Regions from separate parts of the Mesobacillus jeotgali genome, predicted to be linked through region 2. Evidence: a T-box and tRNA genes for the amino acid it is inferred to sense, from the RefSeq annotation. Region 2 holds a T-box; the other regions hold tRNA genes.
The links. A T-box is a leader RNA that pairs with one kind of tRNA and senses whether it is charged. The one in region 2 lies ahead of asnS (asparagine--tRNA ligase), so its partner is inferred to be a tRNA-Asn.
Positions count from the first base shown of each region.

Region 1: it encodes a tRNA-Asn, which carries the amino acid that the T-box ahead of asnS (asparagine--tRNA ligase) is inferred to sense. The anticodon was not compared.
Region 3: it encodes a tRNA-Asn, which carries the amino acid that the T-box ahead of asnS (asparagine--tRNA ligase) is inferred to sense. The anticodon was not compared.

Region 1 is NZ_CP109811.1:171,453-180,956, reverse strand. It holds gene cdaA (diadenylate cyclase CdaA) at 1-803, opposite strand, end outside; gene FOF60_RS01000 (anti-sigma factor family protein) at 1,182-1,835, opposite strand; gene sigW (RNA polymerase sigma factor SigW) at 1,852-2,415, opposite strand; gene FOF60_RS00990 (aspartyl-phosphate phosphatase Spo0E family protein) at 2,654-2,824, shown strand; gene rocF (arginase) at 2,905-3,801, opposite strand; tRNA gene FOF60_RS00980 (tRNA-Ala) at 4,197-4,272, opposite strand; tRNA gene FOF60_RS00975 (tRNA-Gly) at 4,276-4,350, opposite strand; tRNA gene FOF60_RS00970 (tRNA-Lys) at 4,422-4,494, opposite strand; tRNA gene FOF60_RS00965 (tRNA-Gln) at 4,500-4,574, opposite strand; tRNA gene FOF60_RS00960 (tRNA-Tyr) at 4,629-4,713, opposite strand; tRNA gene FOF60_RS00955 (tRNA-Thr) at 4,808-4,883, opposite strand; tRNA gene FOF60_RS00950 (tRNA-Val) at 4,910-4,985, opposite strand; tRNA gene FOF60_RS00945 (tRNA-Glu) at 5,016-5,090, opposite strand; tRNA gene FOF60_RS00940 (tRNA-Thr) at 5,109-5,181, opposite strand; tRNA gene FOF60_RS00935 (tRNA-Asn) at 5,224-5,298, opposite strand; rRNA gene rrf (5S ribosomal RNA) at 5,378-5,493, opposite strand; rRNA gene FOF60_RS00925 (23S ribosomal RNA) at 5,640-8,574, opposite strand; rRNA gene FOF60_RS00920 (16S ribosomal RNA) at 8,800-9,504, opposite strand, start outside.
Region 2 is NZ_CP109811.1:3,064,328-3,073,831, reverse strand. It holds gene FOF60_RS15745 (nitric-oxide reductase large subunit) at 1-1,592, shown strand, start outside; gene FOF60_RS15740 (hypothetical protein) at 1,632-1,766, opposite strand; gene FOF60_RS15735 (DUF2249 domain-containing protein) at 1,963-2,196, shown strand; gene FOF60_RS15730 (carboxypeptidase M32) at 2,396-3,904, shown strand; gene FOF60_RS15725 (EamA family transporter) at 4,146-5,051, shown strand; T-box leader at 5,678-5,911, shown strand; gene asnS (asparagine--tRNA ligase) at 5,965-7,356, shown strand; gene FOF60_RS15715 (b(o/a)3-type cytochrome-c oxidase subunit 1) at 7,503-9,158, opposite strand; gene FOF60_RS15710 (cytochrome c oxidase subunit II) at 9,158-9,504, opposite strand, start outside.
Region 3 is NZ_CP109811.1:231,745-241,248, reverse strand. It holds rRNA gene FOF60_RS01325 (16S ribosomal RNA) at 1-1,426, opposite strand, end outside; tRNA gene FOF60_RS01320 (tRNA-Gly) at 1,541-1,614, opposite strand; tRNA gene FOF60_RS01315 (tRNA-Pro) at 1,635-1,711, opposite strand; tRNA gene FOF60_RS01310 (tRNA-Arg) at 1,729-1,805, opposite strand; tRNA gene FOF60_RS01305 (tRNA-Leu) at 1,870-1,955, opposite strand; tRNA gene FOF60_RS01300 (tRNA-Leu) at 2,014-2,098, opposite strand; tRNA gene FOF60_RS01295 (tRNA-Lys) at 2,187-2,262, opposite strand; tRNA gene FOF60_RS01290 (tRNA-Gln) at 2,418-2,492, opposite strand; tRNA gene FOF60_RS01285 (tRNA-Asp) at 2,499-2,574, opposite strand; tRNA gene FOF60_RS01280 (tRNA-Glu) at 2,650-2,724, opposite strand; tRNA gene FOF60_RS01275 (tRNA-Ser) at 2,739-2,829, opposite strand; tRNA gene FOF60_RS01270 (tRNA-Asn) at 2,846-2,920, opposite strand; gene FOF60_RS01265 (SprT family protein) at 3,186-3,659, opposite strand; gene cmpA (cortex morphogenetic protein CmpA) at 3,755-3,874, shown strand; gene FOF60_RS01255 (Tex family protein) at 3,906-6,074, opposite strand; gene FOF60_RS01250 (PP2C family serine/threonine-protein phosphatase) at 6,213-6,812, opposite strand; gene sigB (RNA polymerase sigma factor SigB) at 6,809-7,603, opposite strand; gene rsbW (anti-sigma B factor RsbW) at 7,581-8,054, opposite strand; gene FOF60_RS01235 (anti-sigma factor antagonist) at 8,051-8,383, opposite strand; gene FOF60_RS01230 (PP2C family protein-serine/threonine phosphatase) at 8,442-9,452, opposite strand; gene FOF60_RS01225 (anti-sigma regulatory factor) at 9,464-9,504, opposite strand, start outside.

The sequences.
Region 1 (9,504 bases), 1.9 Mb from region 2:
TTCCAGCGGGTAGAAGCTGCCTGCTTGATTCTTGATGGCGAAACCAGCTCGGCTGTAAGCAGTTCCCTTAGCGTTTCCCCGCTCAAGTCCCTGTAAAGTTCGCCATTCCGGGTAACCGATACATTCCCTGTTTCCTCAGACACGACAATTGTGATACTGTCGGTTACTTCACTGATTCCGAGCGCGGCTCTGTGCCTTGTACCCAGTTCCTTCGAAATGAAAGGACTTTCCGACAGCGGCAAATAACAAGCAGCCGCAGCGACGATGTTTTTCTGTATCACCACAGCTCCATCATGAAGCGGCGTATTCGGTATAAAAAGATTAATCAACAGTTCAGAGGAGATTTTTGATTGAAGCTGGATGCCTGTCTCTATGTAATCACTCATTCCTGTTTCTCTTTCAATTGAGATCAATGCCCCGATCCGGCGCTTGGCCATATAATCGGTTGCCTTGATAATAGCCTCCACCATCTTCTCTTCGTCTTCTTCTTCCTGCAGACCTGTTCTGGAAAAAAGCCGCCCTCTGCCGATCTGTTCGAGTGCCCGCCGCAATTCAGGCTGGAAGATGATGATAATGGCCAGGAATCCCCAGGTTAGTACTTGTTCCATCATCCAGCTGAGCGTATTCAATCCGAAGTAATCACTGATAAACTTTACAATCAGGATGACAAAAATCCCTTTTAAAAGCTGGACAGCCTTCGTACCTCGAATAATTGCAATCAGCTTGTAAATGACGAACCAAACCAGGAGAATGTCAACAATATTAGCTAGATATTCTAAAAAATCGAAATCCGCAAACGACATTGCACTTCCTCCAGTAGTTTAGTAAGGCTCCTTCAGAAGTCTCTAAGACTGCCCTGAAGGTTCATCAGCCTTTTTTAAAGGCTTCTTTGTATCTTTGTTGTTAACTATAGAAAAGTAAAAAATCAGCTTCAAGGTTTTCGAGTGCACACAGTTAATGAGCAGCCAGAAAGATGAAACCTTTCAAAATGCGGTGTAAAAAATCATACAAAGCAAAATCGCCCTTTGTAAAAAATACAAAAGATGACCAATCTGTTTCAGCTATAAACAAAGGTAACTTTTTTATTATACCATAAGCTTTGTTCAAATTATAATGATGTCACCTTGGCTGCTGACCCCCAACCAACCCTTGCAAAAGGGAGCCTTAAAAAACAGCCATTCCTATTGGAATGACTGTTCCTTTTCGTCGTTCTCAAAAAGATCTGCCGTGTTTTTAGCTGTTTTTTTAATATGGTACCAGATCCACTCGAACACTTCATTAACCTCTGTTATTTCACCGGTGACATTTCCGGCTGATGCCATATAATTCTCAGCATTGATCAGCTCACCGTTGATCACTGTGACATTACCCTGGACCTCGCCTTCTATTTTCACCTTGCCATTCCTGACAACGACATCTCCTTTGACGACTTCCCCTTCAGGTACGATAACCGTATCATTCTCAACAATCAGATTAGGCTGCTTCGATACGGAAAACTGGTGTTCTTCATTCCAAGTCGAAAAGATGCTGCCAGTCATCAACGCCAGGAAAAGCGAGGCAGCCGTTATAAATGGATGGCTCCTGAACCAGCGTTGGATTTCCGTCTTTTTCTTTTCCTTCGGCAGGCCGGCCATCACTTTTGAAGTAAAATCATCTGGTGCCTGGATATGGGAAGTGCTCTGCACAAGAGCGATTGACTTATTCATCTCCCTGAAGTATTCCTGGCAATCTGAACAGCTTTGCAGGTGCTCTCTTAGTACCTTTTCATGTTCTTCGGAGATTTCTTCATCTAAGTATTCATGCATATAGTCGATAATTTGTTCGGAACATTTCATATTCTTTCACCTCACCTTATACGTGTCGCAACTGCTGCCTTAAGGCTTCTCTTCCTCGATGGATCCTCGTCTTCACCGTGCCAAGCGGCAAATCCAGTATTTCACTGATCTCATTGAGGCTAAGTTCTTCAATATACTTTAATACGATTACAGACCGATATTTATCGGGTAGTTTTGATATTTCTTTTTGGATGGTATCATGCAATTCGATACTTTCTACTTCATCCTCTGGTAAGGGTGTTTCAGATGGAACCTGGGAATACATCGTCAAGCCTTCTGTTCCAGGTACTTCCGCATCAAGGAAATAATCCGGTTTCTTTTTGCGGATCCGGTCAATACATAGGTTAGTAGCTATTCTATACAGCCATGTAGAAAACTTCAAGTTTTGATTGAAGCTGTTAATATTGATATATGCACGGATAAAAGCCTCCTGTGCAATATCTTCTGCCTCGTGCCGATTCCCGAGCATACGGTAGCAAAGTTGGAATACCTTGTCCTTGTATACCTCAACAATCTCTCCATAGGCATTCTGGTCTCCCTTGAGTACTTGCTTTATTCTGTGTTTTACGATTGTCTCCATTAGTTTACCTCCGCGCTTCATGCGGCTAATCGATATACGAATCGATTCCGTAAAAGGTTTCGTTTTTTTTTATAAAAACTTTATTTATGTATGTAATTGACAAAATCATCTACTAACTGACTTATTTTGCGAAAAAGCACGCTAAGTCAATTTTAACAAATTTTTACCAGTTTGGTTTAAAAAGTTTTTTTCAGGGGTATAAATGAACTATATTTCAGTGAAAGCGAGGAAATAATCAATGTGTGCAGAAACGTTGCTGAAGGATATTGAAAATTGCCGTAAAGAAATGGTTGAATTAGCCGCAAAAACCTCGCTGGCAAATCAACGGGTTGTAGACATCAGCACTAAACTCGACCATTTACTAAATAAATATTATCACTTATCTTCAAAAAAGACATTCCTATATTAATAATAAGAGAGCAGCAGCCACCTGGCCGCTGCTCCTATTTTTTCTCACTAATATGAGTCTATTCCCAAACTATATGGACATTACAGAAGTTTTTCACCAAATAAAGACCCCATCAACGCCACTGCCGCGACAGCTGTCTTGTTCTTTTCATCAAGGATTGGGTTGACTTCGACAAATTCAGCTGATGTGATGATTTTTGATTCAGCCAGCATCTCCATTGCCAGATGGCTTTCACGATAACTGATGCCTCCCGTTACCGGCGTACCGACACCAGGTGCATCTGTTGGATCCAGCCCATCCAGATCAAGAGAAAGGTGGACACCATCCGTCTTATCTTTAAGATAGTTGACTGTTTCCTCAATGACCGCTGCCATTCCTAGGCGATCGATTTCGTGCATTGTGAACACTTTAATGCCCATTTCCTTAATCAGGTCCTTCTCACCCTCATCCAGCGCACGTGCTCCGATAATGACAATGTTTTCCGCCTTTACTTTTGGCGCGAATCCGCCTAATTGAGTCAGCATTTCATGACCCAAACCCAGGCTCGCAGCCAGCGGCATTCCGTGGATATTACCAGACGGAGAAGTTTCCGCTGTATTCAAGTCACCATGCGCATCATACCAGATGACACCCAGGTTCTTATAATGCTTGGATACACCTGCCAATGTCCCGATCGCAATGCTATGATCACCGCCTAATACAAGCGGGAATGATCCTGATTCTATAATCCTGTCTACCTCATCAGCAAGCAAACTATTTTTCTCAGCAACTAATTCCAGGTTGCGAAGATTGCTGTTAGGATCAATCTTCACCTCAGGTCTGCCAACTGCGATATCTCCCAAATCCTCTATCTCATCAAATAACACTCTCAGTCTTTCATTTATTCCAGCATAACGGATTGCACTTGGGCCCATGTCGACTCCCCTTCTCATCTGACCCAAATCCATCGGCATACCAATAATCGAAAGTTTCTTCATTGTTTTCTCCCCCTTGCTATCTCTCGTCTACTCCTTATTTTAAACGCTTTCATTCAAATGACTCAACCGGACAATTTCATGAATATATATACGGTTTGGAATTGAGCGAATTTATTGGGTAAGGATACTTAATATGAAAAATTTATAACAGCTTCACCGGCGAATTGGAATAGACTTGAAATATGAGAAAAATGAGAAAAAGCAAATGCTGTCGGATTAATAGGTAGTATTCTGGACAGCTCTAGGCTTTACCCCCTGTAAACTGTCAGAATAACGGCTTTTTCTTGATAGCTTTGGTCTCTTCTCCTTCAAACTTGTCTAAACTCTATTGGATAAAAATAAAAAAGCCATAAATCCGTTGGATTTATGGCTGAAATGGTATTTATGTAGTGTGATGGTGGAGCCTAGCGGGATCGAACCGCTGACCTCCTGCGTGCAAGGCAGGCGCTCTCCCAGCTGAGCTAAGGCCCCATTTGGAGCGGAAGACGGGATTCGAACCCGCGACCCCAACCTTGGCAAGGTTGTATTCTACCACTGAACTACTTCCGCATGATTTTATTATATAGATAAGACCCCTAAAAATAAAGGATTAAGTTCATTCTTAGGGGTCTTAACATGAGTGAGCCATGAAGGACTCGAACCTTCGACCCTCTGATTAAAAGTCAGATGCTCTACCGACTGAGCTAATGGCTCAAAAATGGCTGGGCTAGCTGGATTCGAACCAACGCATGACGGAGTCAAAGTCCGTTGCCTTACCGCTTGGCTATAGCCCAATGAAAAAATAAAAAGGACATTAGTAGCTTGTCCAATTTTAATATGTATTAAAATGGTGGAGGGGGACGGATTCGAACCGCCGAACCCTGAGGGAGCGGATTTACAGTCCGCCGCGTTTAGCCACTTCGCTACCCCTCCACATAATAGAACTTCCTAACTAGGTACATGCTCAAAATCCCTTCGGGACTTTTCGCATCTTTCCGCTGAAGTTTATTCAGGTAAGTTAGAAAGATGGTGCCGGCGAGAGGACTTGAACCCCCAACCTACTGATTACAAGTCAGTTGCTCTACCAATTGAGCTACACCGGCATTAAGGAAAGTTATATAAGAATAAATGGTGGAGGATGACGGGATCGAACCGCCGACCCTCTGCTTGTAAGGCAGATGCTCTCCCAGCTGAGCTAATCCTCCATATTCAACTTCGCTGTCGCAAAAAAATCTTGGTGACCCCTACGGGATTCGAACCCGTGTTACCGCCGTGAAAGGGCGGTGTCTTAACCGCTTGACCAAGGGGCCATATAATAGTATTTTCAGAGCTTCCAAGCGGGCTCGAACCGCTGACCTCTTCCTTACCATGGAAGTGCTCTACCTGCTGAGCTATGGAAGCATTTTGCTGCCAGCTCAAATGACTTACGTCATTTAGAGATAATGGCTCCGCAGGTAGGATTCGAACCTACGACCGCTCGGTTAACAGCCGAGTGCTCTACCACTGAGCTACTGCGGAATAATGGTATTTTTCATAACTCTTGCAGATGATTCGAATGCCACATCTTAGAACTTATCCAAGATGATCATGCATCATTGCCTGGCGGCGTCCTACTCTCACAGGGGGAAACCCCCAACTACCATCGGCGCTGAGAAGCTTAACTTCCGTGTTCGGTATGGGAACGGGTGTGACCTTCTCGCCATCGCCACCAGACAATTTTTAAGGACAATATTTATTATACTGCCTTTTATGCATTTTTCAAGAGGTAATTTAAGATATTTTGCTATCGCAAGAAAACTTTATTCCCTCAAAACTAGATAATGTTTGTAAGAAGAAAACAAGAAGATCGAGTAATCAATTTGGTTAAGTCCTCGAACGATTAGTATCAGTCAGCTCCACACGTCACCGCGCTTCCACCTCTGACCTATCAACCTGATCATCTTTCAGGGTTCTTACTAGCTTGCGCTATGGGAAATCTCATCTTGAGGGGGGCTTCATGCTTAGATGCTTTCAGCACTTATCCCGTCCGCACATAGCTACCCAGCGATGCCTTTGGCAAGACAACTGGTACACCAGCGGTGCGTCCATCCCGGTCCTCTCGTACTAAGGACAGCTCCTCTCAAATTTCCTGCGCCCACGACGGATAGGGACCGAACTGTCTCACGACGTTCTGAACCCAGCTCGCGTACCGCTTTAATGGGCGAACAGCCCAACCCTTGGGACCGACTACAGCCCCAGGATGCGATGAGCCGACATCGAGGTGCCAAACCTCCCCGTCGATGTGGACTCTTGGGGGAGATAAGCCTGTTATCCCCGGGGTAGCTTTTATCCGTTGAGCGATGGCCCTTCCATGCGGAACCACCGGATCACTAAGCCCGACTTTCGTCCCTGCTCGACTTGTAGGTCTCGCAGTCAAGCTCCCTTGTGCCTTTACACTCTGCGAATGATTTCCAACCATTCTGAGGGAACCTTTGGGCGCCTCCGTTACTCTTTAGGAGGCGACCGCCCCAGTCAAACTGCCCACCTGACACTGTCTCCCGCCCCGATCAGGGGCGTGGGTTAGAATTTCAATACAGCCAGGGTAGTATCCCACCGACGCCTCCACCGAAGCTGGCGCTCCGGTTTCTCAGGCTCCTACCTATCCTGTACAAGCTGTACCAAAATTCAATATCAGGCTACAGTAAAGCTCCACGGGGTCTTTCCGTCCTGTCGCGGGTAACCTGCATCTTCACAGGTACTATAATTTCACCGAGTCTCTCGTTGAGACAGTGCCCAGATCGTTACGCCTTTCGTGCGGGTCGGAACTTACCCGACAAGGAATTTCGCTACCTTAGGACCGTTATAGTTACGGCCGCCGTTTACTGGGGCTTCGATTCAGAGCTTCGCGTGAGCTAACCCCTCCTCTTAACCTTCCAGCACCGGGCAGGCGTCAGCCCCTATACTTCGCCTTGCGGCTTCGCAGAGACCTGTGTTTTTGCTAAACAGTCGCCTGGGCCTATTCACTGCGGCTCATCCGGGCTATTCACCCAAATGAGCACCCCTTCTCCCGAAGTTACGGGGTCATTTTGCCGAGTTCCTTAACGAGAGTTCTCTCGCTCACCTTAGGATTCTCTCCTCGCCTACCTGTGTCGGTTTGCGGTACGGGCACCTTTTATCTCGCTAGAGGCTTTTCTTGGCAGTGTGGAATCAGGAACTTCGGTACTATATTTCCCTCGCTGTCACAGCTCAGCCTTCACGCAAGCGGGATTTGCCTCACTTGCAGCCTAACTGCTTAGACGCGCATATCCAACAGCGCGCTTACCCTATCCTCCTGCGTCCCCCCATTGCTCAAACGATAAAGAGGTGGTACAGGAATATCAACCTGTTGTCCATCGCCTACGCCTTTCGGCCTCGGCTTAGGTCCCGACTAACCCTGAGAGGACGAGCCTTCCTCAGGAAACCTTAGGCATTCGGTGGATGGGATTCTCACCCATCTTTCGCTACTCATACCGGCATTCTCACTTCTAAGCGCTCCACCAGTCCTTACGGTCTGACTTCAACGCCCTTAGAACGCTCTCCTACCACTGACATCTAAGATGTCAATCCACAGCTTCGGTGATACGTTTAGCCCCGGTACATTTTCGGCGCAGAGTCACTCGACCAGTGAGCTATTACGCACTCTTTAAATGGTGGCTGCTTCTAAGCCAACATCCTGGTTGTCTAAGCAACTCCACATCCTTTTCCACTTAACGTATACTTTGGGACCTTAGCTGGTGGTCTGGGCTGTTTCCCTTTTGACTACGGATCTTATCACTCGCAGTCTGACTCCCACGGATAAGTCTTTGGCATTCGGAGTTTGTCTGAATTCGGTAACCCGATGAGGGCCCCTAGTCCAAACAGTGCTCTACCTCCAAGACTCTTACAACGTGAGGCTAGCCCTAAAGCTATTTCGGAGAGAACCAGCTATCTCCAAGTTCGATTGGAATTTCTCCGCTACCCACACCTCATCCCCGCACTTTTCAACGTGCGTGGGTTCGGGCCTCCAGTTGGTGTTACCCAACCTTCACCCTGGACATGGGTAGATCACCTGGTTTCGGGTCTACGACCACATACTCATTCGCCCTATTCAGACTCGCTTTCGCTGCGGCTCCGTCTTCTCAACTTAACCTTGCATGTAATCGTAACTCGCCGGTTCATTCTACAAAAGGCACGCCATCACCCATGAACGGGCTCTGACTACTTGTAGGCACACGGTTTCAGGATCTCTTTCACTCCCCTTCCGGGGTGCTTTTCACCTTTCCCTCACGGTACTGGTTCACTATCGGTCACTAGGGAGTATTTAGCCTTGGGAGATGGTCCTCCCAGCTTCCGACGGGATTTCTCGTGTCCCGCCGTACTCAGGATCCACTCAGGAGGGAACGAAGTTTCAACTACAGGGTTTTTACCTTCTCTGACGGGCCTTTCCAGACCACTTCATCTACCCCGTTCCTTTGTAACTCCATGTTGAGTGTCCTACAACCCCAAGAGGCAAGCCTCTTGGTTTGGGCTATGTCCCGTTTCGCTCGCCGCTACTCAGGGAATCGCGTTTGCTTTCTCTTCCTCCGGGTACTTAGATGTTTCAGTTCCCCGGGTCTGCCTTCAATGCCCTATGTATTCAGGCAAAGATACTGTTCCATTACGAACAGTGGGTTTCCCCATTCGGAAATCTCCGGATCAAAGCTTACTTACAGCTCCCCGAAGCATATCGGTGTTAGTCCCGTCCTTCATCGGCTCCTAGTGCCAAGGCATCCACCGTGCGCCCTTTCTAACTTAACCTAAAAGGTCATTTCTCTATTAAATAGAGAGAAAAACTAAAATGGCGATCACTCGGTTTTTTCTTGGTTCTTCTTACTTACGATTATCTAGTTTTCAAGGAACAAAAAAGCTTTGAGAGAATTGCTCCCTCAAAACTAAACAAACAAGCGTACAACTATGTGGATTACATCCACAGTACGAATCGAAAGATTCGCATTCCGATTGCCTTTACGGCAATATCCTTAGAAAGGAGGTGATCCAGCCGCACCTTCCGATACGGCTACCTTGTTACGACTTCACCCCAATCATCTGTCCCACCTTAGGCGGCTGGCTCCAAAAGGTTACCCCACCGACTTCGGGTGTTACAAACTCTCGTGGTGTGACGGGCGGTGTGTACAAGGCCCGGGAACGTATTCACCGCGGCATGCTGATCCGCGATTACTAGCGATTCCGGCTTCATGCAGGCGAGTTGCAGCCTGCAATCCGAACTGAGAATGGATTTATGGGATTGGCTCGACCTCGCGGTTTTGCGGCCCTTTGTTCCATCCATTGTAGCACGTGTGTAGCCCAGGTCATAAGGGGCATGATGATTTGACGTCATCCCCACCTTCCTCCGGTTTGTCACCGGCAGTCACCTTAGAGTGCCCAACTGAATGCTGGCAACTAAGATCAAGGGTTGCGCTCGTTGCGGGACTTAACCCAACATCTCACGACACGAGCTGACGACAACCATGCACCACCTGTCACTCTGTCCCCCGAAGGGGAACGCCCTATCTCTAGGGTTGTCAGAGGATGTCAAGACCTGGTAAGGTTCTTCGCGTTGCTTCGAATTAAACCACATGCTCCACCGCTTGTGCGGGCCCCCGTCAATTCCTTTGAGTTTCAGCCTTGCGGCCGTACTCCCCAGGCGGAGTGCTTAATGCGTTTGCTGCAGCACTAAAGGGCGGAAAC
Region 2 (9,504 bases):
CCATTCTGATCCTGTTCGTAGGCTTGATCCTGTTTGTCTTCTATCGCTATCATTTGGGAATGCAAGAGGCTTATACAGCGGGTAACTTCCCTAAAATCGATTTGAGGAAGCTTCCGCTTACATCTTCACAATTGAAAACGGGTAAATATTTTGCAGTTGTATCCGTGCTGTTCTTTGTTCAGGCAATGTTCGGAGCGCTGCTGGCACACTATTATATTGAGCCTGATAGTTTCTTTGGAATGAAATGGGTCCATGATATCCTGCCTTTCAACATTACAAAAGGTTTCCACTTGCAGCTCGCGATTTTCTGGATTGCAACAGCGTGGCTTGGAATGGGAATCTTCATTGCTCCGCTTGTAGGCGGACATGAACCAAAACGCCAGGGATTACTAGTCGACATTCTTTTCTGGGCATTAGTAGTGCTTGTAGCCGGCAGCATGATTGGCCAATGGCTTGGTGCAAACGGCTACCTGGGTAACAATTGGTTCTTATTAGGCCACCAGGGCTGGGAATATCTAGAGCTGGGACGTTTATGGCAGTTCATACTTGCGACCGGAATGCTGATCTGGCTGTTCATCGTATTCCGCGGAATCAAGAGTGGTTTGAAAAGGGAATCAGATAAAGGCGGGCTGATTCACCTATTGTTCTACTCAGCTATCGCCGTACCGGCATTTTACTTCTTTGCCTTCATGATCAATCCAGGCACACACTATACCTTTGCTGACTACTGGCGCTGGTGGATCATCCATCTATGGGTTGAAGGGATATTCGAAGTTTTCGCAGTCGTTGTCATTGGTTTCTTAATGGTCCAAATGAAGCTTGTCACGAAAAAATCAACAATAAAAGCATTATACTTCCAATTAATCCTGCTGATGGGAGCAGGTGTCATCGGCATCGGCCACCATTATTATTACAATGGTTCTTCAGAGGTTTGGATCGCACTGGGCTCTGTATTTTCTGCACTTGAAGTCATCCCATTAACCTTGCTCATCCTGGAAGCATATGAGCAGTACAAAATGATGAGGGATGGGGGAGTCGATTTCCCTTACAAAGGTACATTCTGGTTCTTGATTTCAGTAGCGATCTGGAACCTGGTTGGTGCAGGGGTACTCGGATTCCTGATCAACCTGCCTGCAGTAAGCTTCCTTGAACACGGTCAGTTCCTGACACCAGCACACGGCCACGCGGCGATGATGGGTGTGTATGGAATGTTCGCAGGGGCAGTATTGATCTATTCATTGCGCAATATTGTTAACCCTGAAAAATGGAGCGACAGGTGGGTTAAATTCATTGTCATCATGCTGAATGTAGGCTTGGCCGGAATGGTATTCCTGTCATTGCTGCCAGTCGGGTATCTACAGTTAAAAGAAGCGTACTTCAATGGCTATGCAGCTTCACGTTCATCCCAGTTCTTGCAGGGAGAAACGGTTGAAATGCTGCTGACCTTGAGATCAATCCCTGATACAATCTTCTTGATTGGTGTTGCTGCGCTGGCAATATTCAGCGTAAAAGCACTCTTCAATCTCCGTAAAGTGACACATAAAGAGGGAGAACAGCTGCCAGTAAAAGATTTGGCTGTTGATGAAGACTAAATAGGAAAACCGCAAAGCTTCATCGCTTTGCGGTTTTTATTATGATTTTAGTTCTTCTTCTTTTTCGCATTCAAAACAAAGTACTTTCCCATCTTTATGTACACCATTCAAAAATCCATCCAGGCAAAAAATCTCTTTTCTGCAACGATCGCAGCTGCCAACTAACTCTTTCAAAAAAATCGCCTCCTTAACTTTAAGTTTCGCTCTTATAAAAAAAGTTCCTTTATTTTTTCACAGGGACTATCAATAATTACTAATCTTCTTGAATGAAAGAAGTCATAGTCAAACTGTGACCGCGCTCACTACGAGGTGATTAGATGGGATTTATAATAAAAATGTAAAGAAAATCAGACTTAAAGGAGAGAGTGAAATGACTTTCAACGTTATTATCAATGTACCTGATTATGCACCACGGGATAAACACCCTACGATATTCAATCATTTTGATTCTCTGAAAAAGGGAGAATTCATGCAAATTGTCAATGACCACGACCCTAGACCGCTGCAATACCAATTCATGATGGAGCGCGCGGAGTCATTTTCATGGGAGTATCTTGAAGAAGGCCCAGAAACATGGCGTGTGGCGATCGGCAAAACGAAATAATAATCCAGAAAACATTCTAGTAATCTATTAAACAACAGGTTCGCCTGTTGTTTTTATTTTGTTCGGAATCCTTTAAGTTCATAAAGAACTTAGCTTCACCGTTCAGCTATTTTTAGCGCGGGCTTTTTGATTTTCCTGAACGTAAATTTCAGAAAAGTATGATAAGATAGACTGGAAAGAGATAAATGGGGTGAAATGAATGAGTGAAGTTATGCAAACAGAAAAGAGATTTTTGGACTATGTCAAAAAAATGGCTGCCTATGGAGAGGCGCTTTCTTTGATTTATTGGGATTTACGGACTGGAGCCCCGAAAAAGGGAGCTGGCCAGCGTTCTGAAGTCATCGGGGTACTGTCTTCCGAGCTGTTTAACATGTCAACATCAGAAGAAATGGCGTCATACATAGCACGACTTTCAAATGAAACAAGTTTATCTGAGATTACCCGTAAAACGCTGGATGAGTGCAGAAAGGATTATGATCGCAATAAAAAAATCCCTGCAGAAGAATATCGTGAATATGTGATTCTTCAATCAAAAGCCGAAACTGTTTGGGAAGAAGCAAAAGCAGAGTCGGATTTTGAAATGTTCAGACCGTATCTTGAAAAATTGGTGGATACCACTAAGAGATTCATTGGTTACTGGGGATATGAAGGGAATAAATACAACACCTTGCTCGATATGTATGAACCTGGAGTAACTGTTGAGGTTTTGGATCAGGTGTTTGGAGACCTTCGTGAAAAAATTGTCCCGCTTGTACAGCAGATTTCCAGTTCAACTGCCAAACCTGAAACAGAGTTCCTTTTTAAGCATTTTCCTAAAGAAAAGCAGCGTGCTTTCAGCCTAGAGATCCTAAAGCAAATGGGATATGATTTTGATGCTGGCCGCCTAGATGAAACGGTTCACCCATTTGCGATGGGATTGAACCCTGGAGATGTTAGGGTTACGACGAAATATGATGAAGCAGATTTCAGGACAGCTGTTTTTGGTACCATTCATGAAGGAGGCCACGCTCTTTATGAACAAAACATTTCTGAAGAGCTAATCGGAACTCCTTTAAGTTCTGGCACTTCAATGGGCATTCATGAATCACAGTCGCTTTTCTATGAGAACTTTGTGGGGCGCAACTACTCCTTCTGGAAGCATAACTACAGCCTGCTGCAGGAATATTCAGACGGCCAGTTTTCCGGAGTGGACGTTGAGGATTTCTATCGTGCTGTCAATGAGTCAAAGCCAAGCTTAATCAGGATCGAGGCAGATGAGCTGACATATCCACTGCATGTTATGGTACGATATGAAATTGAAAAAGGCTTGTTCAATGATGAGATTGAAGTAAAGGACCTTCCGCAGATCTGGAATGATAAATACGAACAGTATCTCGGCATCAGGCCGGAAAATGATGCACAGGGTGTGCTCCAGGATGTACACTGGGCAGGAGGCAGCTTTGGCTACTTCCCATCCTATGCTTTAGGCTATATGTATGCAGCGCAGTTCAAGAATGCCATGCTCAAAGATTTGCCTGACTATGAGGAACTCCTCGAACAAGGAAACCTTCAGCACATTAAAGAGTGGATGACTGAGAAAGTCCATAAGCATGGAAAGATGAAAAAACCTCTTGAAATATTGACTGATGTAACTGGAGAGGGACTCAATGCTCAGTACTTAGTAGATTATTTATACGAAAAATACAATAAAGTATACCAGCTGGTCTAGTAAGACCCTTTTTTAGAAAATAAGATGGCAGCCTTCCTGCCATCTTTTCTTTCAGAAGGGAATTAATAAAATAATTCCTTGTGGATAACTATATAAGTTTTTTAAATCCAGCTCCAGCGCCTAGCCCCTCGAGACGCTTCGATCCGCCCACTGAAGTCAAAGAACGACTTCACCGGTCGGCCCTCCAGCGCATGTCGGGGCTGACCAAGGCGCTTACGCTTTTTGTTAGTGTGGTGAATGTATGTACGGGAAATTGCCTTATTTTATGATCGCATTTGCTGCGGCAATGTGGGGCCTGATTGGTTTTTTTGTTAAAGGTCTGAATAGTGCCGGGTTCAGTGCCATGGAGATTGTGGCCATCCGTGTGGTGACCGCTGCCATTATATTGGTTTTGGTGGGTATGGCTTTTTACCGAAGTCATCTAAAAATCAGGGTGAAAGACTTGTATCTGTTTGTGGGTACAGGGATTTTAAGCATTGTGTTTTTTAACTGGTCTTATTTTACGGCAATCAACTTGATGAACATCCCGATTGCTGTAGCTTTACTGTATACTTCTCCTGCTTTTGTTGCGGTGTTATCATTTCTTTTCCTGAAAGAAAGCATTAACCGGAAGAAGTTGTTGGCGATTGTCATGACAGTCATCGGCTGTACACTTGCCGCAGGCATCACAGGGCAAGGGGGAACGTCGTTTTCTGTCTCCAGTATCCTTATTGGCTTAGGGGCAGGGTTCGGCTACGCTCTTTACAGCATATTTGGCAAGGTGGCATTAAGGCGGTACCATCCTTTTACGGTCACCTTGTATACTTTCCTTGTGGCTTCGGCTGCACTGGTTCCGACAACTGGTATAGTCAGCAAGACTGCTGTCCTTTTCACCGGGAATGCGTGGCTTTATGCGATAGGGTTAGGGATCTTCCCGACTGTGATTGCCTATTTCGCATACTCCTGGGGCCTTGAAAGGACAGAAAGCAGTACTGCTGCAGTAGTTGCTACACTGGAACCCGTCATAGCCACCATGCTGGGAATATTGGTGTATGGTGACAGGCTGGGCGGTCTTCAGATGCTCGGATCCGCGTTGATTATCATATCTGTCATATCTATCAACATCTCATTTCCCATCAGGAAGCAAAAAAAGCACTTCACTTTGTGATTCATTCTCTTTTGAAGTGGGGAACATAAACAATTAACAGAGAGGAGCCTGGTTCAAACCCAAGCTCCTTTTTACTGTTTTAATGAAAGCATTTTTAGTAAGGCTATTGCTGATTTTCGAGTGCGAACGAAAATTTTTAAGCGGAGAATTTCCGGCTATTGCATACAAAAGAAGCTTTAACGCAGAAATAGGCGGAGGTATTCCGATTAACTGCTAGAAAAATGACAAAATCAAATGATTTGGGTCAAATAACCGGAAAAACCCCCCTTATTTTTAAGTAATTATGGGTCGTTTTCAATTTAAGCGGAATTTTTCCGTTTATTTTTCATAGTTGAGTATTCTTTAAGTGAATTTGGCTTAAATCCACTTTCTTAGACATTTTGGAGCTGCTTCCTCTTTGAAATGTCTATTAAAACTGCTTTCTTAGACATTGAGGCTGCTTCCTATCCGAAATGACTTAAACCAGTATAACAAGAAACACAACATTCAGTTATAACAGCAATTTAGCTTTTGATGTACACATTGATTTTTTAGCGAAAAATGTATATATATCAGGGGGCAACTAGACAAAGGATTATCTTTTGTGATAAATTATTACAGTAAAAAACCTTTGAAAACTGCATATTTTTAAATCGATGAAAAGGAAAGTAGTTTTTGCTATATTCGATAGCGAGCCGGGGACGGTGGAAGCCTGGTGATGAAGCATGGATGAAGAACACCTTTGAGTTCTAACCGAAAGGGATATCGTGAGTAGGCTTAGACGTTTCCAGAACGTTATAGACTGGGTTGTGCAGTAGTAAAGTTGGTCATTTTATGACAATTTGGGTGGTACCGCGGAAGTTCAGCCTTTCGTCCCTTTTTTAGGGGATAGAAGGCTTTTTTTATTGCAAAAAATTACATAGGGAGGCTAATTATGATTAAGACCGTAGTAAAAGATTTATACAGGAATCAAGAAAATTTTACAGACAAAACTGTTCAAATTACAGGCTGGATCCGTACTCTTCGTGATTCAAAAACCATTGGCTTTATGGAGTTGAACGATGGAACATTCTTTAAGAGTGTACAGGTTGTTTTTGAGGATACCCTTGATAACTTCAAAGAAATTACGAAGTTGCCTATCAGTTCTTCTGTTTTAGTAGAAGGTGAATTTGTCCCAACTCCTGAAATGAAGCAGCCGTTTGAAATTAAAGCGACAAAAATTATCGTTGAGGGATTGTCAGATACAGATTATCCTATACAAAAAAAGAGACATACCCTTGAATATTTGAGAACAATCGCTCATTTACGTCCTAGAGCGAACGCCTTCTCAGCCGTTTTCAGAGTAAGGTCTCTTGCATCCTATGCCCTTCACAAATTCTTCCAAGACAAAGGTTTTGTACATGTACATACACCGATTATTACCGGAAGCGATACTGAAGGAGCCGGGGAGATGTTCCGTGTAACATCAATGGATTTGAACCAGCTTCCAAAAAACGAAGAAGGAAAAGTGGATGAAAGTGCAGATTTCTTCGGCAAAGAAACCAACTTAACCGTGAGCGGTCAATTGAACGCAGAAAGCTTTGCTCTTGCATTCCGCAATGTGTATACCTTTGGCCCGACATTTAGGGCAGAAAATTCAAATACCGCACGACATGCCGCAGAATTCTGGATGGTCGAGCCGGAAGTTGCCTTTGCAGAATTGCCGGATATCATGGACCTGGGAGAAGAAATGGTCAAGTATGTCATTGATTATGTTTTTGAGCATGCACCAGAAGAAATGGCCTTCTTCAACAGCTTTGTTGATAAAACGCTTATTGAAAGATTGGAAAATGCATTAAAATCCGATTTTGGAAGGGTTACTTATACTGAAGCGGTTGAATTATTAAAGAGCTCAGGTAAGGAATTTGAGTACCCTGTTGAATGGGGTACGGATTTGCAAACGGAACATGAACGTTATCTTAGCGAGGAAATTTACAAGCGCCCTGTCTTCGTAACCGATTATCCGAAAGAAATCAAGGCATTTTATATGCGAGCAAATGAGGATGGCAAGACAGTTGCTGCGACCGACCTTTTGGTTCCTGGTATTGGCGAGTTAATCGGCGGCAGCCAGCGTGAGGAAAGAGAAGAAATCCTTGCAAATCGAATCAAAGAACTTGGTATGTCTGAAGAAGATTACTGGTGGTATCTCGAGCTTAGAAAATACGGAAGCACTAAGCATTCCGGATATGGTATAGGTTTCGAGAGACTTGTTATGTACCTAACCGGGATGAAGAACATCCGCGATGTTATTCCATTCCCGCGTACACCAGGAAACGCTGATTTTTAATTAAATAGGTAAAAAACGAAAACAGGATGCTGATGCATCCTGTTTTTTAATATTAAATGCTGTTATGAACAAAAAAACAGGGTGTGAAATCTTTTACAATTTCATACCCTGTTAATTTTTCGCTTCTATACTCAAGAAGAGAACTTCTAGAAGAATTTATATCCTTTCGACCCGATCGGTGCATTTTCGATCATATCGATGAACGGTATCGTGTATGCGAAAAGAATCAAAAGAACAGTGATGCCAAGCCATAGCTTCCAGTTTTCAAATACCATCGGAGTTTTTTCTGCTTGGTCAGCAACTTCTCCAACAGGGAATTCTTCTTCCCCTTTAGGTGCGAAGAAAGCAAGATTGATGAAAATGTACAGCATCAGGATGATTCCAAGGAACAGAATAGATCCGCCAACTGCCTGTGCTACCTGGTAAGGAATCCATTCAGCTGCTTGCTCTGAACCGCCGTATGTTGAGAATGAAGAACGGCGTGGAGCGCCTAGCAGGCCGGCTGCGTGCATCGCGCCGGACATGAATGTCATACCGATTGCCCAAACAATCCCCTGGATAATGGCTAGTTTATTCATAGCCTTTGTCAAAACTCTTCCAGTCAGGTGAGGGACCAGCCAATAAGAAATACCAAAGAAAGTCAGGACGACAGAAGTTGCTAGTGTTAAATGGAAGTGTCCTGTAACCCAGATTGTGTTGTGTACTACCTGGTTCAGCTGGTGGGAAGCGTTGACTAGTCCGCCGGCACCAGCAGGGATGAATGCTAGCATACCTATGAAAGGTACTGCAAATCGGGCATCTCCCCAAGGAAGCTTTTTCACCCAGCCGAATAGGCCGGTAGATCCTTTAGAACGGCCAAACATTTCAAATGTCGCAAACAATGAGAATGCGGTCATTAATGATGGGATGACAACTAGGAATGTCAAGATAACCTGTAGGAACTTCCATGCTGGGTCAATGCCTGGTTCCATTAACTGATGGTGGAAACCAACAGGAATCGAGAACAACAGGAACAGAATGAATGACATCCTTGCTAATGAATCAGAGAAAATCTTTCCGCCAATGATTTTTGGAACGATTGCGTACCAAGCCATGTATGCAGGCAGCAGCCAGAAATATACTAGCGGGTGGCCGAAGTACCAGAACAATGTACGGCTGACCAATACATCTACACGCTCTACAAGGCCCAGTGACCAAGGAAGCAATTGGAATAGTACTGTTGCAGCAACACCAATCGTCGCTACGATCCACATAAGTGTGTTGACGAGTGACATGAAAGTCAACAGCGGGCTAGGCTTTCCAGGATTAGCTTTTCTCCACGAAGAGTAAGCCATGATGATTGCAGCGCCGTCAATCCAGCTTCCGACGATCACAAGCGTAAGACCTAAGTAAAAGAGTGCGTGGGCTTGTAATGGTGCGTAGAATGTATAAAGAACAGAAGCCTGGTTTGTCAGGATCATGATAGCAGCCATTACAGTACCGATTGTCATCGTCCAGAAACCAATCCAGCCAGTCTTGCGTTGCTTATTTGTTAATGTTCCGGATGTTTTGCTCACAAGAGAGAGCTGGAATCCCATAATGAAAAATGTTGTAAGCACGAGTCCAAGTACGACACCATGAATGGTCAGGATTTGATAATACCCAGTCCATGAAGGTAATTCGAATTTTCCAGAACGGACTAGTGTCTGGAGCAAACCGGCAAGACCACCGATTGCAAGAGCGATGAAAGCTACATAAAAGTGGGCCATTGCCAATTTGCCGTCCCGGCGGTCAACCTTTGGATTAATTGATTTTGTATTCATTATTCAACCACCTCGATTTTAGACGACATCATGTGGTGGCCGACACCACAATATTCATTACAAACAATCAGGTAATCGCCAGCTTTGTCAAAAGTTGTAACGAACTCACTGATGTATCCAGGCTCAAGCATCATATTGATATTAGTTCCTGCAACCTGGAATCCGTGAATCACGTCTTTTGTCGTCGCGATTACTTTCACTTTAGCTCCTAGTGGGACTTCAACCTGTCCAGGGTTGTAGGCAAATGCGGATGCTACAAAAACAAGTTCGTAGTCCCATTCTTTCCCTTCAACCTTCTTCAGTCCAGGCTTATCGAAAGGTGCTGTAGTATCTACCTTTTCAGGAT
Region 3 (9,504 bases), 2.0 Mb from region 2:
TCTCGTGGTGTGACGGGCGGTGTGTACAAGGCCCGGGAACGTATTCACCGCGGCATGCTGATCCGCGATTACTAGCGATTCCGGCTTCATGCAGGCGAGTTGCAGCCTGCAATCCGAACTGAGAATGGATTTATGGGATTGGCTCGACCTCGCGGTTTTGCGGCCCTTTGTTCCATCCATTGTAGCACGTGTGTAGCCCAGGTCATAAGGGGCATGATGATTTGACGTCATCCCCACCTTCCTCCGGTTTGTCACCGGCAGTCACCTTAGAGTGCCCAACTGAATGCTGGCAACTAAGATCAAGGGTTGCGCTCGTTGCGGGACTTAACCCAACATCTCACGACACGAGCTGACGACAACCATGCACCACCTGTCACTCTGTCCCCCGAAGGGGAACGCCCTATCTCTAGGGTTGTCAGAGGATGTCAAGACCTGGTAAGGTTCTTCGCGTTGCTTCGAATTAAACCACATGCTCCACCGCTTGTGCGGGCCCCCGTCAATTCCTTTGAGTTTCAGCCTTGCGGCCGTACTCCCCAGGCGGAGTGCTTAATGCGTTTGCTGCAGCACTAAAGGGCGGAAACCCTCTAACACTTAGCACTCATCGTTTACGGCGTGGACTACCAGGGTATCTAATCCTGTTCGCTCCCCACGCTTTCGCGCCTCAGCGTCAGTTACAGACCAGAGAGCCGCCTTCGCCACTGGTGTTCCTCCACATCTCTACGCATTTCACCGCTACACGTGGAATTCCGCTCTCCTCTTCTGCACTCAAGTTCCCCAGTTTCCAATGACCCTCCCCGGTTGAGCCGGGGGCTTTCACATCAGACTTAAGGAACCGCCTGCGCGCGCTTTACGCCCAATAATTCCGGACAACGCTTGCCACCTACGTATTACCGCGGCTGCTGGCACGTAGTTAGCCGTGGCTTTCTGGTTAGGTACCGTCAAGGTACCGGCAGTTACTCCGGTACTTGTTCTTCCCTAACAACAGAACTTTACGACCCGAAAGCCTTCATCGTTCACGCGGCGTTGCTCCGTCAGACTTTCGTCCATTGCGGAAGATTCCCTACTGCTGCCTCCCGTAGGAGTCTGGGCCGTGTCTCAGTCCCAGTGTGGCCGATCACCCTCTCAGGTCGGCTACGCATCGTTGCCTTGGTGAGCCGTTACCTCACCAACTAGCTAATGCGCCGCGGGCCCATCTGTAAGTGACAGCCGAAACCGTCTTTCAGCTTTCCCTCATGTGAGGGAAAGGATTATCCGGTATTAGCTCCGGTTTCCCGAAGTTATCCCAGTCTTACAGGCAGGTTGCCCACGTATTACTCACCCGTCCGCCGCTGATCTTCAAAAGCAAGCTAATGAAGATCCGCTCGACTTGCATGTATTAGGCACGCCGCCAGCGTTCGTCCTGAGCCAGGATCAAACTCTCCAAAAAAGAGTTATGAGTTTAGCTCATAAGTTAAAACGTTGGCTCATGTTCTATAGAAGAAACATGATCATTTATTGTTTGTTGACGCTTGTTTGTTTAGTTTTCAAAGAACAATCATACTGGAGCGGGTGATGGGAATCGAACCCACTACATCAGCTTGGAAGGCTGAGGTTTTACCAGTAAACTACACCCGCATATAAAGTTAGTTGCTGAATGGTCGGGAAGACAGGATTCGAACCTGCGACCCCTTGGTCCCAAACCAAGTGCTCTACCAAGCTGAGCTACTCCCCGTTATTGAAGAAAAATAATGGCGCGCCCGAAAGGAGTCGAACCCATAACCTTCTGATCCGTAGTCAGACGCTCTATCCAATTGAGCTACGGGCGCATATTGTTTTAATAGCAACTTTTATATATTAACACGATCGTTAGAGTGTGTCAATAACTTTTTTTGGTGCGGCCGAGAGGACTTGAACCTCCACGGGGTTGCCCCCACTAGGCCCTCAACCTAGCGCGTCTGCCATTCCGCCACGACCGCAAAACATGACAGGATTATATATTAACTAATTTACATTCATTAATCAACAGGTAATTAATGGTGCGGGTGAAGGGAGTCGAACCCCCACGCCTTGCGGCGCCAGATCCTAAGTCTGGTGCGTCTGCCAATTCCGCCACACCCGCATATTAATATTGTGAATTGATTATCGCCGACATGATTAAATCATAGTCGCGAAATCAAGGACATTTTTTCGCTAAAGGCGAAAAAATCTGGTGAGCCATGAAGGACTCGAACCTTCGACCCTCTGATTAAAAGTCAGATGCTCTACCGACTGAGCTAATGGCTCATATTTGAAGTGGAACAAAGATTGTATCCACCCATTTATATTCCCTTGTCGCACCTGATGCTCAAAAGACCTCCGGTCTTTCTCGCAGATTGCCAAGGAAGAAAACTCAATGCAGCGAGCAATCTGCTCTACCGACTGAGCTAATGGCTCAAAAATGGCTGGGCTAGCTGGATTCGAACCAACGCATGACGGAGTCAAAGTCCGTTGCCTTACCGCTTGGCTATAGCCCAATAAAATGGCGGTCCCGACCGGGATCGAACCGGCGATCTCCTGCGTGACAGGCAGGCATGTTAACCGCTACACCACGGGACCAAATATGGAATTAATTTAGTTGTTTTCGCTGTCGCGAAATTAAGGATGATTATTTTCGCTAGCGCGAAAAAATCTTGGTGACCCCTACGGGATTCGAACCCGTGTTACCGCCGTGAAAGGGCGGTGTCTTAACCGCTTGACCAAGGGGCCATTTTATAAGGTTCTGGCGGAGAAGGAGGGATTTGAACCCTCGCGCCGGTTACCCGACCTACACCCTTAGCAGGGGCGCCTCTTCAGCCTCTTGAGTACTTCCCCATACCTTTGAAATTAATGGCTCCGCAGGTAGGATTCGAACCTACGACCGCTCGGTTAACAGCCGAGTGCTCTACCACTGAGCTACTGCGGAATAATTGTATTTGTTCTTTCAAAAGTTATCCTTAGCCGACTGTCCTCATCTCAGAACGCTTATTCAAGAAGCGGCTCGATGAGTACAACTCGTAGTAAACCCGGAGATGATATCGCTCGTTGCTCTACCACTGAGCTACTACAGAATAGCTTTATTTTTTCGTGTCGTTGTCTTATCGACTCTTACTATTATAGGGAGGTACCCACTAAAAGTCAAGGGTGTTTTTGATAAGTTTTTAATTTCTTTTTTAAAAGCCCACAAACGCTTATTCTACAGTCATTTCCTTCACTTTTACGAGCTTTCCCCGGCATTTTCCGCACACGTATTTTGAGGTATCTATAGATCTTTTGCGGCGATAAGTCAACTTGCAGCTGCTGCACTGATAAAAAACGAATTTCTGTTTCGCCCTCCTTTTCTTCTCCTCCGGAAGGACAGAGCAAAACCTCGGGGCATCTACCTTCTTTAATAGATCTCGGAAATCTTTATCGCGATGCTTGTAACCTTTTCCTTCTATATGAAGGTGGTAATGGCATAGTTCATGCTTAATGATCCCAACGAGCTCTGCTTCACCCAGCTGTTCAAAATACTTTTTATTAATTTCAATGGTATGGCTGCTCAGCATATAACGTCCTCCTGTAGTGCGGAGCCTCGGGTTGAAGAACGCCTTATGCCTGAATGGCTTATGGAAGTATTCATTTGAGATCGCCACTACAAGATTATGCAACTCTTGATCAGTCATTTGTAAAACGCCTGCCTTTTATAGAAACATGACAACCCATTATAGCATATATTAATGTTACCTTTTAACGTATTATCTTAAGGAGGTATTGTGCTATGCCTGTCTGGTTTCAGAATCAAATGAAACGAGCCTTCTACGAGAAAAATAGGTATCAAATCAAACTTTTAAACCAATGTTGGTACTTTTATAGAAATAAACAGGGATTAAACGATTAAAAGACTGCAGGCATTCCTGCAGTCTTTTGTATTATGCCTGGTCAGGCTTAAGCATTGTCAAGGCGACTCGACCTTTCTTCTGGTCGACACTGTCCACCCATACAGTAACAACGTCCCCGACGGATACAATATCCAGCGGATGTTTTACGAAGCGGTTGCTTAGCTTAGAGATATGGACAAGGCCATCCTGCTTTACACCAATATCAACGAAAGCACCGAAGTCAACGACGTTCCGTACAGTACCTTGAAGCTCCATTCCCGTTTTTAGATCCTCCAGCTTTAATACATCCTTTTTCAATAAAGGTGCCGGAAGCTCATCCCGCGGATCTCTTTCAGGTCTTACGAGTGCATCAATGATATCTTTCAGCGTAAGTTTCCCGATTCCTAACTCATCTGCAGTTTGGTCGATGTTAATTTTGGCGAGGGCATCTTTTAATGCAGGAGTTCCTAAATCTTTTGATTTGAAACCCAGGCTATCAAGCAGCTGCTTTACCTCACCGTAACTTTCTGGGTGGATACCGGTTCTGTCGAGCGGTTCCTTTCCATCAATGACACGCAGGAACCCAATTGCCTGTTCATAGGTCTTCGCTCCGAGACGAGGTATTTTTTTTAGCTGTGTTCTGCTTGTGAACTTCCCTTCTTCCTCACGCTTCTTCACTATATTATTGGCTACAGTTTTAGAAAGGCCGGAAACATACTGCAGTAAAGAAGATGATGCTGTATTTACGTTGACACCCACCTGATTGACTGCAGTCTCAACAACGAATGTCAGTGATTCGGATAGCTTTTTCTGGCTGACATCATGCTGGTACTGGCCGACACCGACGGATTTGGGATCAATTTTAACAAGTTCAGCCAGCGGGTCCTGCAAACGACGGGCAATCGAAACCGCACTTCGTTCTTCTACCTGGTAATTAGGGAATTCTTCGCGGGCCAGGTCTGATGCTGAATAGACACTCGCTCCTGCTTCATTGACAATGAGATAGAAAATCTCCTTATCCATTTCTTTCAGGATGTCTGACACGAATTGTTCCGTTTCCCTGGAAGCAGTACCGTTGCCGATCGCAACCATCTCTACCTCATAGTCATTCAGGACTTTAATGAATTTGTCCTTTGCTTCGGTATTTTTAGCGCCAGAGGTATGAGGATAAATTACTCCAATTGATAAAACTTTTCCCGTTTCATCCACAGCAGCCAGCTTACACCCTGTTCTGAACGCAGGGTCTACACCCAGGACGACCTTCCCTTTTAACGGAGGCTGCAATAGCAGTTTTCGCAGGTTTTCCGAGAAAATGTGAATCGCTTGCTCTTCCGCTTTTTCTGTCAGTTCATTCCTGATCTCACGTTCGATTGACGGCTGGATCAGTCGCTTATATGCATCTTCGATAGCCACGGTTACTGAAGCAGCTGTGACAGAGTGATTTTTAGTAACCCAATTACGCTGCAAGTAGCTCATGATGACATCTGCTTTTGGTTTTATTGACACTCGCAACAGATCTTCTTTTTCACCGCGATTGAGTGCAAGGATTCGGTGCGGCACCACTTTACTGACTGGCTCCGAGTATTCATAGTACATTTCATAAACATTTTTCTCATCTTGCTCTTCATTTTTTACCGAAGATTCGATGGAGCCAGTTTTAAAGGTTTCATTTCGAATCCACTTGCGGCTGTCGGCGTCATCGGAAAGAATTTCAGCGATAATGTCTTTCGCGCCGGCAATCGCATCTTCGATAGAGTCAACACCTTTTTCTTCTGATAAAAACTCGCGGGCTTTGTCTTCGAGACTTCCGTTTACCGGAAACTCCAGCATCCACTGAGCAAGAGGTTCAAGGCCCTTTTCTTTTGCGACAGTCGCTTTCGTCCTTCTTTTTTGCTTGTAGGGACGGTAAAGGTCTTCTACTTCCTGGAGCTTGATTGCTTTTTCGATGCTTCCCTTCAATTCGTCAGTCAGCTTTCCTTGTTCTTCGATGAGCCTGATGACTTCCTCTTTTCGCTGTTCTAAATTCTGTATGTATTGCCATCTTTCAACGATGTCACGGATTTGCACTTCATCAAGCGCACCGGTCATTTCCTTTCGATAACGGGCTATGAACGGTACAGTGTTTCCTTCATCTATTAATGAAATGACACTTTGCACTTGTTTAGCTGTTAACGATTGCTCTTTGGCAATGATTTTCACATATTGATCTTGCTTATCCATTGTTTGAGTCAAGAGACAATCCTCCATAATCTTTTTTGATATTGCTTGGCACTTTAATAGTGTACCAAAATCGGCTGAAGGTTTACAGTTCTGGTAATGTGAAGGCAGTGTGCGGTAAAACAAAAAGAAGCCCACCGGCTAAAGTAGACTTCCTACAATAAAAGTTGCATCATCCATTGAGTTGGCATATTCGCTTTTGATTTGTTCTGCGATTGCACCAACCGAGCGATATCCCTTCAATATCGTTTTAGCGCCATGGATATTGTCAAAACCGTCTGAGTAAATCAGGAATTTTGATTCTGGCTCATAAACGAATCTCTGGGTATGAAACACCTGCGGCTTACCTGACAGATAACCCGTGACTGGCAATGGGTATGTCAGCTTGCCACTTGATGTATAGAGAAAGAAGCGGATATTTCCGACGCAGCTGTATACAAACTCGCGGGTCTCGAAATAGACTTTGAAGATTGAAACAGCGGCTCCTCTTTTTTGCACCAGTATATTGTTGCAGTATTTCATGAGCGTATCTACGTCTTCATGGTGGTGTTGCTCCACTACTGAAACGACTGCCGCAGAGGCTTCATGGGCGTATTGCCCGGACCCTAATCCATCAGCAAGTACACAGACAAAATAATCATCAGTAGCTGTATAATAATAGCTGTCACCGCACTCTATTTTACCTTCTTTTATTGTCTGGTAAGCATAAAGTTCTATTTTGTCTTTGAACTGTTGAATCATGTAATGTACTCCGAATTGTTGTTTTCCGCATGGATCGCTTCTTGAAGCTTTTTGATTGCCCTTCTTTGAAGTCTGGATACATGCATCTGCGAAATACCAAGCTTGTCTCCAGCCTCTTTCTGGCTCAGGTTATCAAGATAGGTATATTGGATAATTAACTTTTCGCGTTCACTTAGTACATGGAGTACTTTCTCGAGCACCATTCTTTGATTGATTTTTTCATAGCCATCATCAATGTTTCCAACGATATCCAACAGGGTGACTGTTCCTCCGTCAGAATCAGCTTCAATAGAATGGTCCACAGATAATGCCTGGTAGCTTTTTCCCATCTCCATGGCTTCCAATACTTCTTCTTCGGAAACCTGAAGTGCTTCGGCAATTTCATCCACACGCGGAGAGCGGTGCAGCTGGGTGGTCAAATCTTCGACTGTCGTCTTGATTTTTGGACCAAGCTCCTTTATCCTGCGCGGTACATGGACACTCCATGTTTTATCTCTTAAAAATCTTTTGATTTCACCAATGATAGTCGGTACGGCAAATGCTTCAAAGCTTTTACCGAATGTTTCATCGTAACGGCGGATTGCGCCTAAAAGGCCAATCATCCCAACCTGGAAAATATCCTCATGGAACGACCTTCCCTTTGAGTACTTTCTCGCGATTGTTTCTACAAGGTTTTGATAGTGAAGAACCAGCTCATTCTGGGCGTCTGCATCCTCATGCAGCTGGTAGGCTTTGATTAATTCATTAATCTCTTCTTTTGGCCTTTGCTTAGGTTGAGATTGTCTCTGCATCTCTCTCCACCTGCTCTCCTTCTCGGTACTTGGTCATAAAGACCGTGACGCCCTCTTTGTGATGGATTCGAACCTCGTCCATCAAGGTTTCGATCAAATACAGTCCCAAGCCTCCTTCGCGAAGGAATTCCACAGAACTATTCTGATCATAAGGACCTAGTCCCTGGCGCGCTGAGTGGAAATCAAAGCTCTGGCCATTATCTGCAACCATCACTTCAAGCTTGTCTTCATACAATCCGAAACCGATGATGACTTCGCCGTTCTCATTGTTTTTATATGCATGCTGTACAGCGTTGGTACAAGCTTCGCTGGTAGCAATTTTTAAATCTTCAATCTCGTCGTAGGAAAAACCCATGCGGCTTGCAATACCAGACAGGGTCAAACGAATGACACCCACGAATTCCGGTTTAGCCGGGATTTTCATCTCAATATAGTCAAATGACTGGTTCATTGCACTCCACCCTCAATCTGGCTGTTTATATCGATAATATCGGCCAAGCCAGTGATTTCGAAAAGTCTCTGTAAACGCTCGGACAACCCAACGATTTTAAACTCACCGTCATGTGCACGCACGTTTTTGAACACTCCCACAAATACTCCAAGCCCTGTACTATCCATATAATTGACCTCTGAAAGGTCAACAACCATCTTTACGCCCTCTTTTTCGGACATAGGGAAAAGCTTTTCACGTAACTGTGGAGCTGTATATGCATCAATTTCGCCACTTACCTTGACTGCTAATGTTGATTCTGTTTCTTTCACATCTATCGAAATATTCATAAATGACCCACCCTTTACAATTCAATTGCTCTTTTGATTTACCCGGTTTGGAACCCGATTAAACATCTCTTTTTAAAATGATTAGAGTAAAATCATCACGCAATTGGAAATGCTGAAGTTTTTCAAGTTCCCTAAAGATATTATTGACAATTTCCTGAGCATTTAAGTGAATATATTTATTTATATATCCGATTAATGTTTCCTTTTCGATGAATCCTTCTTCCGTTCTGCACTCGGTCACTCCGTCAGACATCAAGATCACCATATCCCCAGGAAGTATTTCTTTCTCATACTGGGTATACTTCGTCCGCTTGTCCACCCCTAGCAGTAAGCCTCTAGCGACCAACTCAGAGAATTCCTTCTTTTTGGAATCATAATAGAAGCCAGGCTCATGCCCTGCTGAGGCATAGTAGAAGACGTTGTTGGAAGGATTGAACATTCCGTAGAACATCGTGATGAACATGCTTGGGTCAACGTTCTGTTCAACGACTCTGTTCAGATTTTCCAGGATGCTGCTCGGATCAAGCCGGTTTTCTGGCAGGCTGTCCATTGCATACTTGATCATGGACATACAAAGTGCGGCCGGAATACCCTTTCCAATGACATCAGCGATCGCGACACTGATATTATTGTTCTCATCCTGGACAAAATGGAAATAGTCACCGTTCATATGCTTGGCCGGAACACTGATGGCCCCGATATCAATCCCAGGCACAGCTGGAATTTTCGTACCCAGCAAGGTTTGCTGAACATTGGCGGCAATTTCCATTTCAGATCTTAATTCCTCCTGCTGGTGTCTCAGGCTTTGATGCTCTCGGTATGCGATACCATAGGCAATCATCACCTCAAGGAGGATATCAAAGGAATGCATGATATCATCTGGAAGTTCAGGATACATCTCGAGCAGTATGCTTTTATGGAGGCTGACGATTTCTTCCGGTGCAATTTTTTGCTCAATCGACTTGCGGCTGAATTTCTGCCCTGCATATAATGCCTGCTCAGATTGCTCTTTTATATAATTGTCAAGAATATCCCGATACTTTGATTCCATCATTTCTCGGAAATCCATACTTTCTCCCCCTAACGGAGCCATTTAGTCGCTTTAATCTGAGTTCCTTGTC